Collimonas fungivorans Ter331: one gene and its partner. The protein of the gene in region 1 interacts with the protein of each later gene in a pairwise test. Links are inferred from orthologs where the notes say so. Each region holds a gene or a part of one and is shown on either strand. Other genes may lie near its edges. The genes, in order: CFU_RS15555 and CFU_RS20135.

The links.
Region 2: the proteins of CFU_RS15555 (region 1) and CFU_RS20135 interact in binary tests that used the Escherichia coli proteins (3 or more experiments, as listed by UniProt). The link is inferred for Collimonas fungivorans Ter331 from one-to-one orthologs.

The regions. Positions count from the first base shown.
Region 1 is NC_015856.1:3,552,185-3,558,257, reverse strand. The notes cover bases 1,950-4,948. They hold CFU_RS15555 (sulfate/molybdate ABC transporter ATP-binding protein), read left to right. Parts: upstream 1,950-2,901; coding sequence 2,902-3,996; downstream 3,997-4,948. Other genes in these bases: CFU_RS15550 (CysB family HTH-type transcriptional regulator), read left to right, coding at 4,007-4,948; cysW (sulfate ABC transporter permease subunit CysW), read left to right, coding at 1,950-2,905. Outside these bases: CFU_RS15575 (hypothetical protein), read right to left, coding at 25-315; CFU_RS15570 (hypothetical protein), read right to left, coding at 355-678; sulfate ABC transporter permease subunit CysT, read left to right, coding at 1,064-1,936; more of cysW, read left to right, coding at 1,946-1,949; more of CFU_RS15550, read left to right, coding at 4,949-4,999; CFU_RS15545 (hypothetical protein), read left to right, coding at 5,325-5,627; CFU_RS15540 (quinone-dependent dihydroorotate dehydrogenase), read right to left, coding at 5,681-6,073. UniProt on the Escherichia coli protein: Part of the ABC transporter complex CysAWTP involved in sulfate/thiosulfate import. Responsible for energy coupling to the transport system.
Region 2 is NC_015856.1:4,542,864-4,548,767, reverse strand. The notes cover bases 1,283-4,112. They hold CFU_RS20135 (glutamate-5-semialdehyde dehydrogenase), read right to left. Parts: upstream 3,416-4,112; coding sequence 2,150-3,415; downstream 1,283-2,149. Other genes in these bases: holA (DNA polymerase III subunit delta), read right to left, coding at 3,424-4,112; CFU_RS20140 (CopD family protein), read right to left, coding at 1,659-2,081; CFU_RS20145 (2-hydroxychromene-2-carboxylate isomerase), read right to left, coding at 1,283-1,639. Also shown: CFU_RS20150 (THUMP domain-containing class I SAM-dependent RNA methyltransferase), read right to left, coding at 1-959; more of CFU_RS20145, read right to left, coding at 1,037-1,282; more of holA, read right to left, coding at 4,113-4,440; LPS assembly lipoprotein LptE, read right to left, coding at 4,455-5,015; leuS (leucine--tRNA ligase), read right to left, coding at 5,107-5,904. UniProt on the Escherichia coli protein: Catalyzes the NADPH-dependent reduction of L-glutamate 5-phosphate into L-glutamate 5-semialdehyde and phosphate. The product spontaneously undergoes cyclization to form 1-pyrroline-5-carboxylate.

The DNA of each region.
Region 1 (6,073 bases):
GGACACGGCAGTCTGGCCGTTTTTCTACAGGGCTGCGCTCAGCGCCGGCGAGGCGCTTGATTCGGCTTTCTTGCGGACCACCTTTTTCATGGCCTGTATGCGCTGCTGTTGCTGCTGCTGTGTAAAAGCCATTTTTTCCTCCGGCGTCATGCGTTTGCCGATAATCACAATGGGCGGCATCAGCAGAGGGATGTCTTCCGACTGCGCTTGCGCTGCGGCTTTCTTGGCCGGCGCTGTCGCCATGGCCGGGCTGATGCTCATGCTCAGGGTCGCTAACAGCGTGGCGGCGACCAGTAATTTAGACGTGGTGTTCATTTGCAATCTCCTGATATGGAACTGCGACTTGACGGCTGGTTAGATGACAGTTTTCTTGCGGCTGGCTTCTTGCTGCGCCAGGACCGACTTTTGCTCACGGTTCAGGCGTTTGCCGACGATGGTGATGGTAGGCAGGCAGCCTTCTTCCTGCGCCATGGCCAGCTTTTCTTGCGGAGTCAGGCGCTTGGCGACAATGGTCACGGTTTGCAGGAACTCTGGGTGGCTTGGACGCTTGCCGACGATGGTGATGGTTGCCAGTGTCGAGACTTCGGTTTGCTGCGGTGCTGCTTGTGCCGGGGCGACGCTGCCGGCCAGGGTGGCGATGGACAGGATGGCGATCAGTGCTTGGCGTGCTGTGTTCATTTGTATTCTCCTCAAGTGGCTAACTAAGTGGCTGGTAGGTGGCAAACGTTGTTGCATGTCGTCACTTTAGGGAGGGGCAGGGCAAGTCGCCAGCTGCTTGCGACAATCTGCAGAAATGGCGGAACAGAATACAAAAAAGCGCGCCTGAGCTGTAGCGGATTTGCGTGGCTTTTGGGGATACGGCTCGGGAATGGCTCTATGTCAGGCCGTCTGGAGCATGTTTTTCATTGCTTTAAAGTCATGTAACTTGAGTGCCGGACGGCAAATTCGCTATTTCCCTTATGCAAATCGATTCTATGCACATGCAAAAAAGTTCGTTCTCTTTATAACAAACCGGTGAGATTATCGTTGTTCTTTAGCCGTATTTGTAATAAGAGGACGATGCATGACAGCCGCCGCACTTGCCCAACCAGGTCTTATCAGGCCCGCCGCGCCGTTTCGCGTGATGCCCGGATTTCGCCTGTCGCTGGGGTTTACCCTGTTTTACCTGGCCCTGATCGTACTGATCCCCTTGTCGGCGGTGTTCCTCAAGACCTTCACGCTGAGTTGGGATGGCTTTGTCACCGCGGTCACTTCGCCGCGGGTGATGGCCTCCTATCGCCTGACTTTCGGCACTTCCTTGCTGGCGGCGCTGCTGAATGCGATTTTCGGCGGCATCGTGGCCTGGGTGCTGGTGCGTTACCAGTTCCCCGGCAAGAAGTTGATCGATGCCCTGGTCGACCTGCCGTTTGCGCTGCCGACCGCGGTGGCCGGCATCGCCCTGACTGCGCTGTATTCCACTAACGGCTGGATCGGCCAGTATTTGGAGCCGCTGGGCATCAAGGTCGCTTTTACACCGCTGGGTATATTAGTAGCGCTGACTTTCATCGGCTTGCCGTTTGTGGTGCGCACCGTGCAGCCGGTGCTGGAAGATGCCGAGAAGGAACTGGAAGAAGCGGCCGCCAGCCTGGGCGCCAATCATTGGCAGACTTTTACCAGGGTAATTTTCCCAACAGTATTCCCGGCCCTGCTGACCGGTTTTGCGCTGTCCTTTGCGCGCGCCACCGGCGAGTACGGCTCGGTCATCTTCATCGCCGGCAATATGCCGATGGTGTCGGAGATCACCCCCTTGTTCATCATTACCAAGCTGGAGCAATACGACTATGCCGGCGCCACCGCGATTGCGGTGGTGATGCTGACAGTGTCGTTCCTGCTGCTGCTGGCGATCAACGTACTGCAAGCCTGGACCCGCAAGCGCGGCCAGTCGGTCAAAGTCTAGGAGCCGGACGTGAGCGCAACCGCCAGCAATTTTGACCCAGCCGTCACTCCGGCGCCCACCGCGCCCGCCGCCAGGCCGCAGGCCAGGGGCGAACCGGTCCATGTACCCAACGCCATCCTCGAGCCGCTCTGGGTCCGTACATTGTTGATGACAGTGGCGCTGCTGTTCCTGGCCCTGTTTCTGGTGGTGCCGCTGCTGTCGGTATTTGCCGAAGCCTTCAAGAAGGGCTGGGAAGCGTATCTCGCGGCCATCATCGAGCCGGATGCGATCAGCGCCATCAAGCTGACCTTGCTGACCGCCGCGATTGCGGTGCCGCTCAACCTGGTGTTCGGCGTCGCCGCCTCATGGACCATCGCCAAGTTCGAATTCCGCGGCAAGAATATCCTGCTGACGCTGATCGACCTGCCGTTTTCGGTGTCGCCGGTGATTTCCGGCCTGATTTATGTGCTGTTGTTCGGCGCCCAGGGCTGGTTCGGCCCGTGGCTGCGCGAGCACGACATCAAGATCCTGTTTGCGGTGCCGGGCATCGTGCTGGCGACGGTGTTCGTCACCTTTCCCTTCGTCGCCCGCGAACTGATCCCCCTGATGCAGGCGCAGGGCAGCGAGGAAGAGGAAGCGGCGCTGGTGCTGGGCGCTTCCGGCTGGAAGACTTTCCGCTACGTGACCCTGCCGAATATCAAGTGGGGCCTGCTGTATGGCGTGATCTTGTGCAATGCGCGCGCCATGGGCGAGTTCGGCGCGGTGTCGGTGGTGTCCGGCCACATCCGCGGCGAGACCAATACCATCCCTTTGCAGGTCGAGATTCTCTATAACGAATACAACTTCCAGGCAGCATTTGCGGTGGCTTCGCTGCTGGCGTTCCTGGCGCTGCTGACCCTGGCGCTGAAATCCTTCATCGAATGGCGTTTGCGTGAAACGGTACTGCCGCACAACGTCCATAACGCCGCGCATCAACAGGAGCTGACATGAGCATCCAGGTAAGCAACATCAACAAGCGCTTCGGTGAGTTTGTCGCACTGAACAATGTGTCGCTGGAATTTCCCACGGGCGAGCTGACTGCGCTGCTGGGCCCCTCGGGCTGCGGCAAGACCACTTTGCTGCGCATCATCGCCGGCCTCGAAGCGCAGGACAGCGGCCAGGTCCTGCTGGAAGGCGAAGACGCTTCTTCGCGCCATGTGCGCGAGCGCCAGGTCGGTTTCGTGTTCCAGCACTATGCGCTGTTCAAGCACATGACCGTATTTGAAAACATCGCCTTCGGCCTGCGCGTCAAGCCGCGCGCTCAGCGTCCAAGCGACAGCGCGATCCGGGAAAAAGTGACCAGTTTGCTGGAACTGGTGCAGCTGGACTGGCTGGCAGACCGTTATCCGCCGCAATTGTCAGGCGGCCAGCGCCAGCGCATCGCACTGGCGCGGGCATTGGCGGTGGAACCGCGCGTGCTGCTGCTGGACGAACCGTTCGGCGCGCTCGACGCCAAGGTGCGCAAGGAATTGCGGCGCTGGCTGCGGCGCCTGCACGACGAATTGCATGTCACCAGCATTTTCGTGACCCACGACCAGGAAGAAGCGCTGGAAGTGGCGGACCAGATCGTGCTGATGAACAAGGGCAATGTGGAGCAGGTAGGCGCGCCGCAGCAAGTCTATGAGAATCCGGCTTCGCCTTTCGTCTACGGTTTCCTCGGCAACGTCAACCTGTTCCACGGCCGCGTGCACCAGGGTGTGCTGGATACCGGCGGCGCCAGTTTCGAGGCGCCGGAACACGCTGCGGCGCAGGACGCGCAAGGCATCGGCTACGTGCGGCCACACGACCTCGAAATCGACCGCTACAGCGCCGGCGCCGAAGGCATCGTGGTGCAGCTGCGCCGCGCCCATGCCATCGGACCGCTGGCGCAGCTGGAACTGGAGCGCAGCGACGGCGCCGAAGGTGCGGATAACGGCCTGATCGAAGCGGTGATTTCCAGCGAGCGCTTCAAGCAGCTCGATTTGAAAGATGGCGAAACCCTGGTGGTGCGTCCGCGCCGCCTGCAGGTGTTCGTCGATCAGCAAGCAAACTCGGTAAGGTAAGGAGAACATTATGAATTTTCAGCAATTACGATCAATCCGCGAAGCAGCGCGTTGCGGTTTCAACCTGACCGAAGTAGCTAATGTCCTGTTTACATCGCAGCCCGGCGTCAGCCGCCAGATCCGTGAGCTGGAAGAAGAGCTCGGCGTCGATATTTTCATCCGCAACGGCAAACGCCTGATCGGCCTGACCGATCCCGGCAAGGGCATCCTGAAGATCGTCGAAAGGCTGTTGCAGGAAGCAGAGAATTTACGCCAGGCCAGCCAGGAATATTCGGGTGAAACCAGCGGCACCCTGACCGTGGCCGCCACCCATACGCAGGCGCGTTATGCCTTGCCGCGCGTGGTCCAAGGTTTCCGCGCCAGTTTCCCGGATGTCCGCATCGCCTTGCAGCAAAGCTCGCCGGAACATATCGCCGACTGGGTGATATCGGGCAAGGCCGATGTCGGCATCGCTACCGAAGGCCTGACCCAGTTCAAGGAACTGATTTCCTTCCCGTGCTATGAATGGAGCCATGTGCTGGTGGTGCCGGAGAATCATCCCTTGCTGGAAATCAGCGAGCCGATCAGCCTGGCCGACCTGGCTGCCTATCCCTTGATTACCTACGACATCGGCTTCACCGGCCGCGGCCATATCGACGACGCTTTCCGGACTGCCGGCATCACGCCGGACATCGTGCTGACCGCGATGGATTCCGACGTCATCCAGCAGTACGTGTCGCTCGGCCTCGGCGTCGGCCTGGTGGCTTCGATGGCGACCGAGCATAGCCGCCAGAACGGTTTGCGCTCGATCGAGGTGTCGCATCTGCTGGCGTCCAACGTGACCCGGCTGGCGGTGCGGCGCGGCGCCTACCTGCGTTCTTATACCTATGATTTCATCTTGCAGTTTGCACCGCAGCTGAAGCGTGAAGATATCGTTGAAGCATTGCAGGCAGAGCCGCACAGCGCCGGCAGCAACAGTGTGCACAAGGCCGATTTTGAACAGCGCATCCTGAAAATCGCCTGAGCCGAGCGCCGCTTCTAAACCCGCTTGAGCAAGGCCCGGGTCATGTTCTTGTCATATTCGGACGCTACGATTTGGTTTGTCTCCTCCGTCCCTCCTCGGGTTCGGATTTAGCCCGCTGCCGCAAGGCCAGCGGGCTTTTTCTTTGCCGTCCGGCCTCTCGCCGGGACAGTCCATGGTTGCGTTGCAGCAAAAAAGTTGCTACTTAACAATCAGGTTCGTCCTATACTGAATTGCCTTGCTGATATTACCCGGCTAGTCCGGGCGTACCGGACGGGTAGGGTAAACACTTGATTGATTAATCGACGTCACGTAAATGGAGCTCTCTATGGACTGGACTCAACTGATAATCGGACTGGTCAGCGGTGCCGCCGGCGGCAACATTGCAGGCAGCATATTAAGTAAGTTTAACCTTGGCCCGGTGGGCAATTCGATCGCCGGCATTGTCGGCGGCGCCATCGGCAGCAGATTGCTTGCGGCCCTGACCGGCGGCGCTGTAGCCGGGGCCGGCGCGGCGGCGGGCGGGATGGATCTGACATCCATTATCAGCAACGTCGGCGGCGGCGGCGTTGGCGGGGCGATACTGATGGTGATCGTCGGTCTGGTCAAATCGAAAATGGCTGCAAAATAAAAGCAGGCCAGCGCAACGCCAGGCGGCCCCAGGCAACTGGCGCCGCTTTTTTTTTAATCCTGCTCGCGCAAGGCTGCCGCGCATTCGCGCACCAGCGCCGGGCCGCGGTAGATCAGGCCGCTGTACAGCTGCACCAGCGATGCGCCCGCGGCCATCTTGGCTTGTGCATCGGCGCCGCTGAAAATCCCGCCGACGCCGATGATAGGCAAGGCATCGCCCAGTTCGCCGTGCAGCTGGCGCACCACGCTGGTGGACAAGGCCAGCACCGGCGCGCCGGACAAGCCGCCGGCTTCATTCTCGTGCTGCAGGCCTCTGACGGCATCGCGGCTGATGGTGGTGTTGGTGGCGATCACGCCGTCTATCTTATGCCGCAGCAAGGCGTCGGCGATGGTCTTGATCTGTTCGGCGTCGATGTCCGGCGCGATCTTCAGGGCGATCGGAACGTA
Region 2 (5,904 bases), 990 kb from region 1 along the record:
GGCGGATTGGTCAGCATGATGCCGTGCTCGGCGTCGGCCGGCGGTTTGACTTCCTGTGCTTCGATCTGCTTGACCGGTACTTCAAACAGGATGCCGGCGTTGCGCAGGTTGTTGGCCGCGATCTGCACCATGTCGCCGGAGATGTCGCTGCCGAAGATGGTCGGCGTGGCCGGCAGCGGATTCGGCTTGAAGCTGCCCTTGATCGCCAGCCATTTCGCGCTTTCGAAATCGTTGAATTTTTCAAAGGCGAAGTGACGGCGGGCGCCGGCCGGGATGCCGGCCAGGATCTGGGCCGCTTCCACCAGGATGGTGCCGGAGCCGCACATGGGATCGAACAGGACTGTGCCCGGTTTCCAGCCGGAGGTGCGCAGCAGGCCGGCGGCGAGATTCTCGCGCAGCGGCGCATCGCCGGTTTCGGCGCGCCAGCCGCGCTTGAACAGCGCTTCGCCGGAAGTGTCGAGGTACAGCGTGAAATTGTGGGCGTCGAGGAAGCCGACGATGCGCATGTCCGGCGTGCCGGTGTCGACCGACGGCCGTTCATTGCACAGGTCGCGGAAACGGTCGCAAATGCCGTCCTTGATCTTGAGCGTAGTGAACTGCAGGCTGCGCAGCGGCGATTTCACCGCGGTGACGTCGACCCGGATGGTATGGCTGACCGGAAACCAGCTTTCCCATTCCTGCTCCAGCGTCATGTCGTAGATATCGTTTTCATTCTTGTAGGCGCCATGCGTCAGGCGCAGCAGCACCCGGCTGGCGATGCGCGAATGCAGGTTGATGCGCCAGGCATCGCTCAGCAAGCCGGAACAATGGACGCCGCCCGGCACCTGGGTATGGACCTTGAGCGTGACCGCGGGCGCGCTGAACTGCGCTATTTCATTCAGTTCTTCAGCCAGTGCGGCTTCCAGCCCGCGCGGGCAAGGACAAAAATAGGAATGCGAATCTGTTGCTAGGTGTGACATGGGAGGACCTTTTTTCCGTTGGTACTACAGTTTGCTTAGCTGCCTTGGCAGCTAACTTGTTTGAACAAACAATTCATTTATCTGGCGAAAGCACGTTCCACAAAATCCAGCCGGTCCTGGCCCCAGAACGCTTCGCCGTCGACTACATACCATGGCGCGCCAAAGATGCTGGCGGAAATGGCTTCCTCGGTAAACCGGTCGAATTCGCTCTGGACGCTGGCGGTTTCGGCTGATTTCAGCAAGGTCTTGCCGTCGTGGCCAAGCTCCGAGGCGATTGCGCTCAAGGTGGCGCCGTCGGCGATATTGCGCTGTTCAGCCCAGACTGCGCGCATTATAGCCCCGGTCAGCGCCAAAGCGGCTTCCGTGCCGTGCGCCAGCTGGCTGGCGATGATCAGCTTGGCGGCGTCGTCGCTCTGCACCGGGAAGAAAGTCGGCTGCAGGTTGAGCGGCACCTGCAGGTATTCGCTCCAGCGCCGCAGTTCTTCCAGCCGGTAAGCCTGGCGCTGGGGAGCGCGCTTGGCCAGCGGCAAACCGCCGGAGGTGTTGAAGACCCTGGACAAGTCGCAGGGTTTTATTGCGACCTTGACGTCGTATTGCTTGGACAGCGCCACCAGGCGCGCGTGGCCCAGGTAGGCGAACGGCGAGTGCGGCGCAAAATAATATTCACAGAGTTTGCTCATGGCTGGTCCTAGGACGGGCTTAAAACGGTTTGACAACCACCAGGATGACGATGGCCAGCAGCAGCAGCACCGGCACTTCATTGAACCAGCGCAGCCAGACATGGCTGCGGGTATTCACCCCGTTTTCGAATTTCTTCAGCAGGCTGCCGCAGGCATGGTGGTAGCCGATCACGAGAATCACCAGGAACAGCTTGGCATGCAGCCAGCCGTTGCCCGGGCCTTTGCCTATGCCATAACCCAGCCACAGCCAGGCGCCGAAGACAATCGCCGGCAGCGCCAGCATCGTGGTGAAGCGATACAGCTTGCGCGCCATCAGCAGCAACCTTGTGGTGGCGGCGGTATCGGTTTCCTGGGCCAGGTTGACCAGGATCCGCGGCAAATAAAACAGACCGGCAAACCATGATGCGATGAAGACAATATGCAGCGATTTGATCCAAAGCATGGTGTTTCCTTTTTTTTATTGCGGGAAGGGGAGCATGGGGACGGCGGCAGCGGCCTGCCTGCCGGATTTTATTCGCGTACTTCGCCGTGCCCGAACACTACGTATTTTAGCGAAGTCAGCCCTTCCAGGCCGACCGGTCCGCGCGCATGCAGCTTGTCGTTGGAGATGCCGATCTCGGCGCCGAGGCCGAATTCGAAACCGTCGGCAAAGCGGGTCGAGGCATTGATCATGACCGATGCGGAATCGACTTCGCGCAGGAAGCGCATGGCGCGCGAATGGTTTTCGGTGACGATGCTGTCGGTGTGCTGCGAGGAATAGGTATTGATATGGGCGATTGCTTCATCCACGTCGGCAACCACCTTGACCGCCAGGATCGCCGCCAAGTACTCGGTGCGCCAGTCTTCCTCGCTGGCGGCAGCCAGGTGGGGATAACCGGCCAGGATGGCGCGCGCTTCATCGTCGGCGCGCAGTTCGACTTCCTTGCCCTGGTACAGCTTGGCCAGCTGCGGCAACACCTGCGGCGCAACCGCGCGCGCCACCAGCAAGGTTTCCATGGTGTTGCAAGTGCCGTAACGATGGCATTTGGCATTGAAGGCAATCTTCACGGCCTTGTCGAGATCGGCCTGGTCGTCGATGTAGACGTGGCAGATGCCGTCGAGATGCTTGATCATCGGCACCGTGGCCTCCTTGATCAGGCGTTCGATCAGGCCCTTGCCGCCGCGCGGCACGATGACGTCGACGTATTGCGGCATGGTGATCAGGGCGCCCACCGCGGCACGGTCGGTGGTGTCGACCACTTGCACCGCATCCTGCGGCAGGCCGGCGCCGGCCAGGCCTTCCTGCACCAGCCTGGCCAACGCCTGGTTGCAATGATGCGCTTCCGAGCCGCCGCGCAGGATGGTGGCGTTGCCGCTCTTGATGCACAGGCCGGCGGCGTCCACCGTAACGTTGGGCCGGGCTTCGTAAATGATGCCGATCACGCCCAGCGGCACCCGCATCTGGCCGACCTGGATGCCGGTAGGACGGTACTTCATGTTCGAGATTTCGCCGATCGGATCGGGCAGGGCGACAATCTGTTCGAGCCCGGCGATCATGGTGGCGATGGCCTGCTCCGACAGTGTCAGGCGGTCCAGCATCGCCGGCGCCAGGCCGTTGGCGCGTGCAGTTTCGAGATCGACCTGGTTGGCAGCGCGCAGCAGGTCGGCGTCGCGCCGGATGGCAACGGCGATCAGGCTCAGCGCGCGGTTCTTGACGGCGGTGTCGGCACGCGCCATGGCGCGTGATGCGGCGCGTGCGCGTTGTCCGACTTCGGTCATGTATTGTTGGATATCCATATGCTCTATCAAGTATGTGCGACTTTCAAACCCAGCTGCAGCAATGCGTCCCATGCATCGCCGGAAAAGGCTTTTGCACGCAAGCCTTTTACCATCTTGTCGACTTGCGCCGCATCTTTCAAAGCCGCTTCCAGCGTCGCCAGGCTCAGGCGCCGCAGCGCCGGTTCCATCAGCCTTTCGCGCGGCCCCCAGATGCGGTATTCCTTCAACAGCGCCGGTATCGGCCGGCCTTGGGCTGCTGCGGATTTCAGTTTCAGCAAGGTGCGGATTTCTTCGGAAACCGCCCACAGCACCAGCGGCAGCGCTTCGCCTTCGCCCTTCAGTCCGTCCATCATGCGCACCAGGCGCGCGGTATCGCCCACCAGCATTGCTTCATTCAGCTTGAATACATCATAGCGTGCGACGTTGAGCACTGCATCGTGGCACTGTTCGAAGCTCAGTTTGCCGGGCGGATGCAAGAGCGCCAGCTTCTGGATTTCCTGATGCGCCGCCAGCAGGTTGCCCTCGACCCGGTCGGCGATGAAATCGAGCGACTGGCGGTCCGCGCTCTGCTGCTGGGCCGCCAGGCGGACGCCGATCCAGTTCGGCAGGTGCGCCCGTTCCACCAGCGGAATATCAATATACACCGCGCTCTGCTGCAGGGTTGCGACCCAGGCCGCTTTCTGGGTGGCCCAGTCAAGCTTGGGCAGGCTGATGATGGTGACGTTGTCCGGATTGAGCGTCGCCGTATAGTTTTGCAAAGCCTGGCCGCCATCCTTGCCCGGTTTGCCGGTCGGGATGCGCAGCTCGATCAGCTTTTTATCGCCGAACAGCGATTGCGACTGGTTGGCCGCCAGTAGCTCCCCCCATTTGAAGCTGCGGTCGACTACCAGCACGTCGCGCTCGCTGCAGCCGTTGCTGCGCGCGCTCTTGCGTATCTTGTCGGATGCCTCCAGCGCCAGCAGATGCTCGTCGCTGGTGATCACGTACAAGGGCGCCAGGGTTTTCGCCAAATGGCCGTCGAGCGCGTCAAACCGCAGTTGCATGTACAGGTCCCCGGTTATTTGGCGGGAACGGGAACTGGCGCCGGAACGGTTGCCGGCGCTGCCTCCGGCTGGGTCGGCTGGGCAGTCTTGATGGCAGTCAGGCGGCGCAGGATCTGCTGCACCATGTCGCTTTGCATGTCGCGATACAGCAGCACTTCTTCCGCAGCCTTGGACAGCTCTTGCGACGAGTTGTAGCTGATGTCGCGTTTCAGCGTGATCTGGGTGGCTGGCAGCAACTCTTTCTTTTGGGCGTCGGTGACGCGGAAAGTCAGCCGGTAATACAGCATGTATTCGCTGGCGCGGCCCGAACTGTTGGTAGTCAGGACCACTTTTTCACGCGTCTCGGCCAGCACTTCCAGGGTTGCCTCGGCGCCTTCGGCGGAAGTCAGCACCTGGGTATTGCCGCTGGCCAGGATATTGCGCTTGAGCTCGATGCCCAGCGGCGAGTTGGCGCCGAAGGTCATGTACAGCGACTTGAACGGCAAATTGGCCGAGCCGCGCAGATGGAAGCCGCAGGCGGACAGCACTGCCGTCATGGCCAGTATCAGCAGCCAGGTGCGGGAAGCGGCGGGCATTCTAAGAGGCGTTCTATGCAACATTCGGGCATTCCTTGTTTCAAGATTCAGGCCGGACCTGGTAGTCCGGCCCTCAGTTAGGCGACGATATTCAGGCGACGATATTGACCAGTTTTCCCGGCACCACGATGATCTTCTTCGGCGCGCCTTCCAGGTATTTCTGGACGCTCTCGTTGGCCAGCGCGGCTGCTTCGATGCTGGCCTTGTCGGCGTCCTTGGCGACGGTGATGCTGCCGCGCAGCTTGCCGTTGACCTGGATCATCATTTCGATTTCGCTCTGTTCCAACGCCTTGCCGTCCACCTGCGGCCAGCTGGCGTCGAGGATGTCGCCATGCACGGCGGCAAAGCCGAGTTCCTGCCACAGCGCATGGGTGATGTGCGGCGCCACAGGATTGAGCACGCGCAGGAAAATCGACAAGCCTTCGGTCAGGACCGCATTGCTGGCCGCTGACTGGTCAAGCTTGGCGGCTTCCAGCGTGTTCAGCATTTTCATGCAGGCCGACACCACGGTGTTGTACTGGATCCGCTTCAAGTCGTGGTCGGCTTGCTGCAAGATCTTGTGCACTTCGCGGCGCAAGGTTTTCTGCACATCGTTCAGGCCGGAAAAATCGGCAGCGGCGGCGGGCGCGATGCTGGCGGCGCGGGCGTAGCTGAAGGCCCAGACCCGGCGCAGGAAGCGGTTGGCGCCTTCCACCCCGGTGCCCGACCATTCCAGGGTCTGCTCCGGCGGCGAGGCGAACATGGTGAACAGGCGCGCGGTGTCGGCGCCGTACTGGTCGATCTGGGCTTGCGGATCGATGCCGTTGTTCTTCGATTTCGACATCTTTTCGGTGCCGCCGATTTCCACCGGCTTGCCGTCGGTCTTCAGGATGGCGGTCAGCGGCCGGCC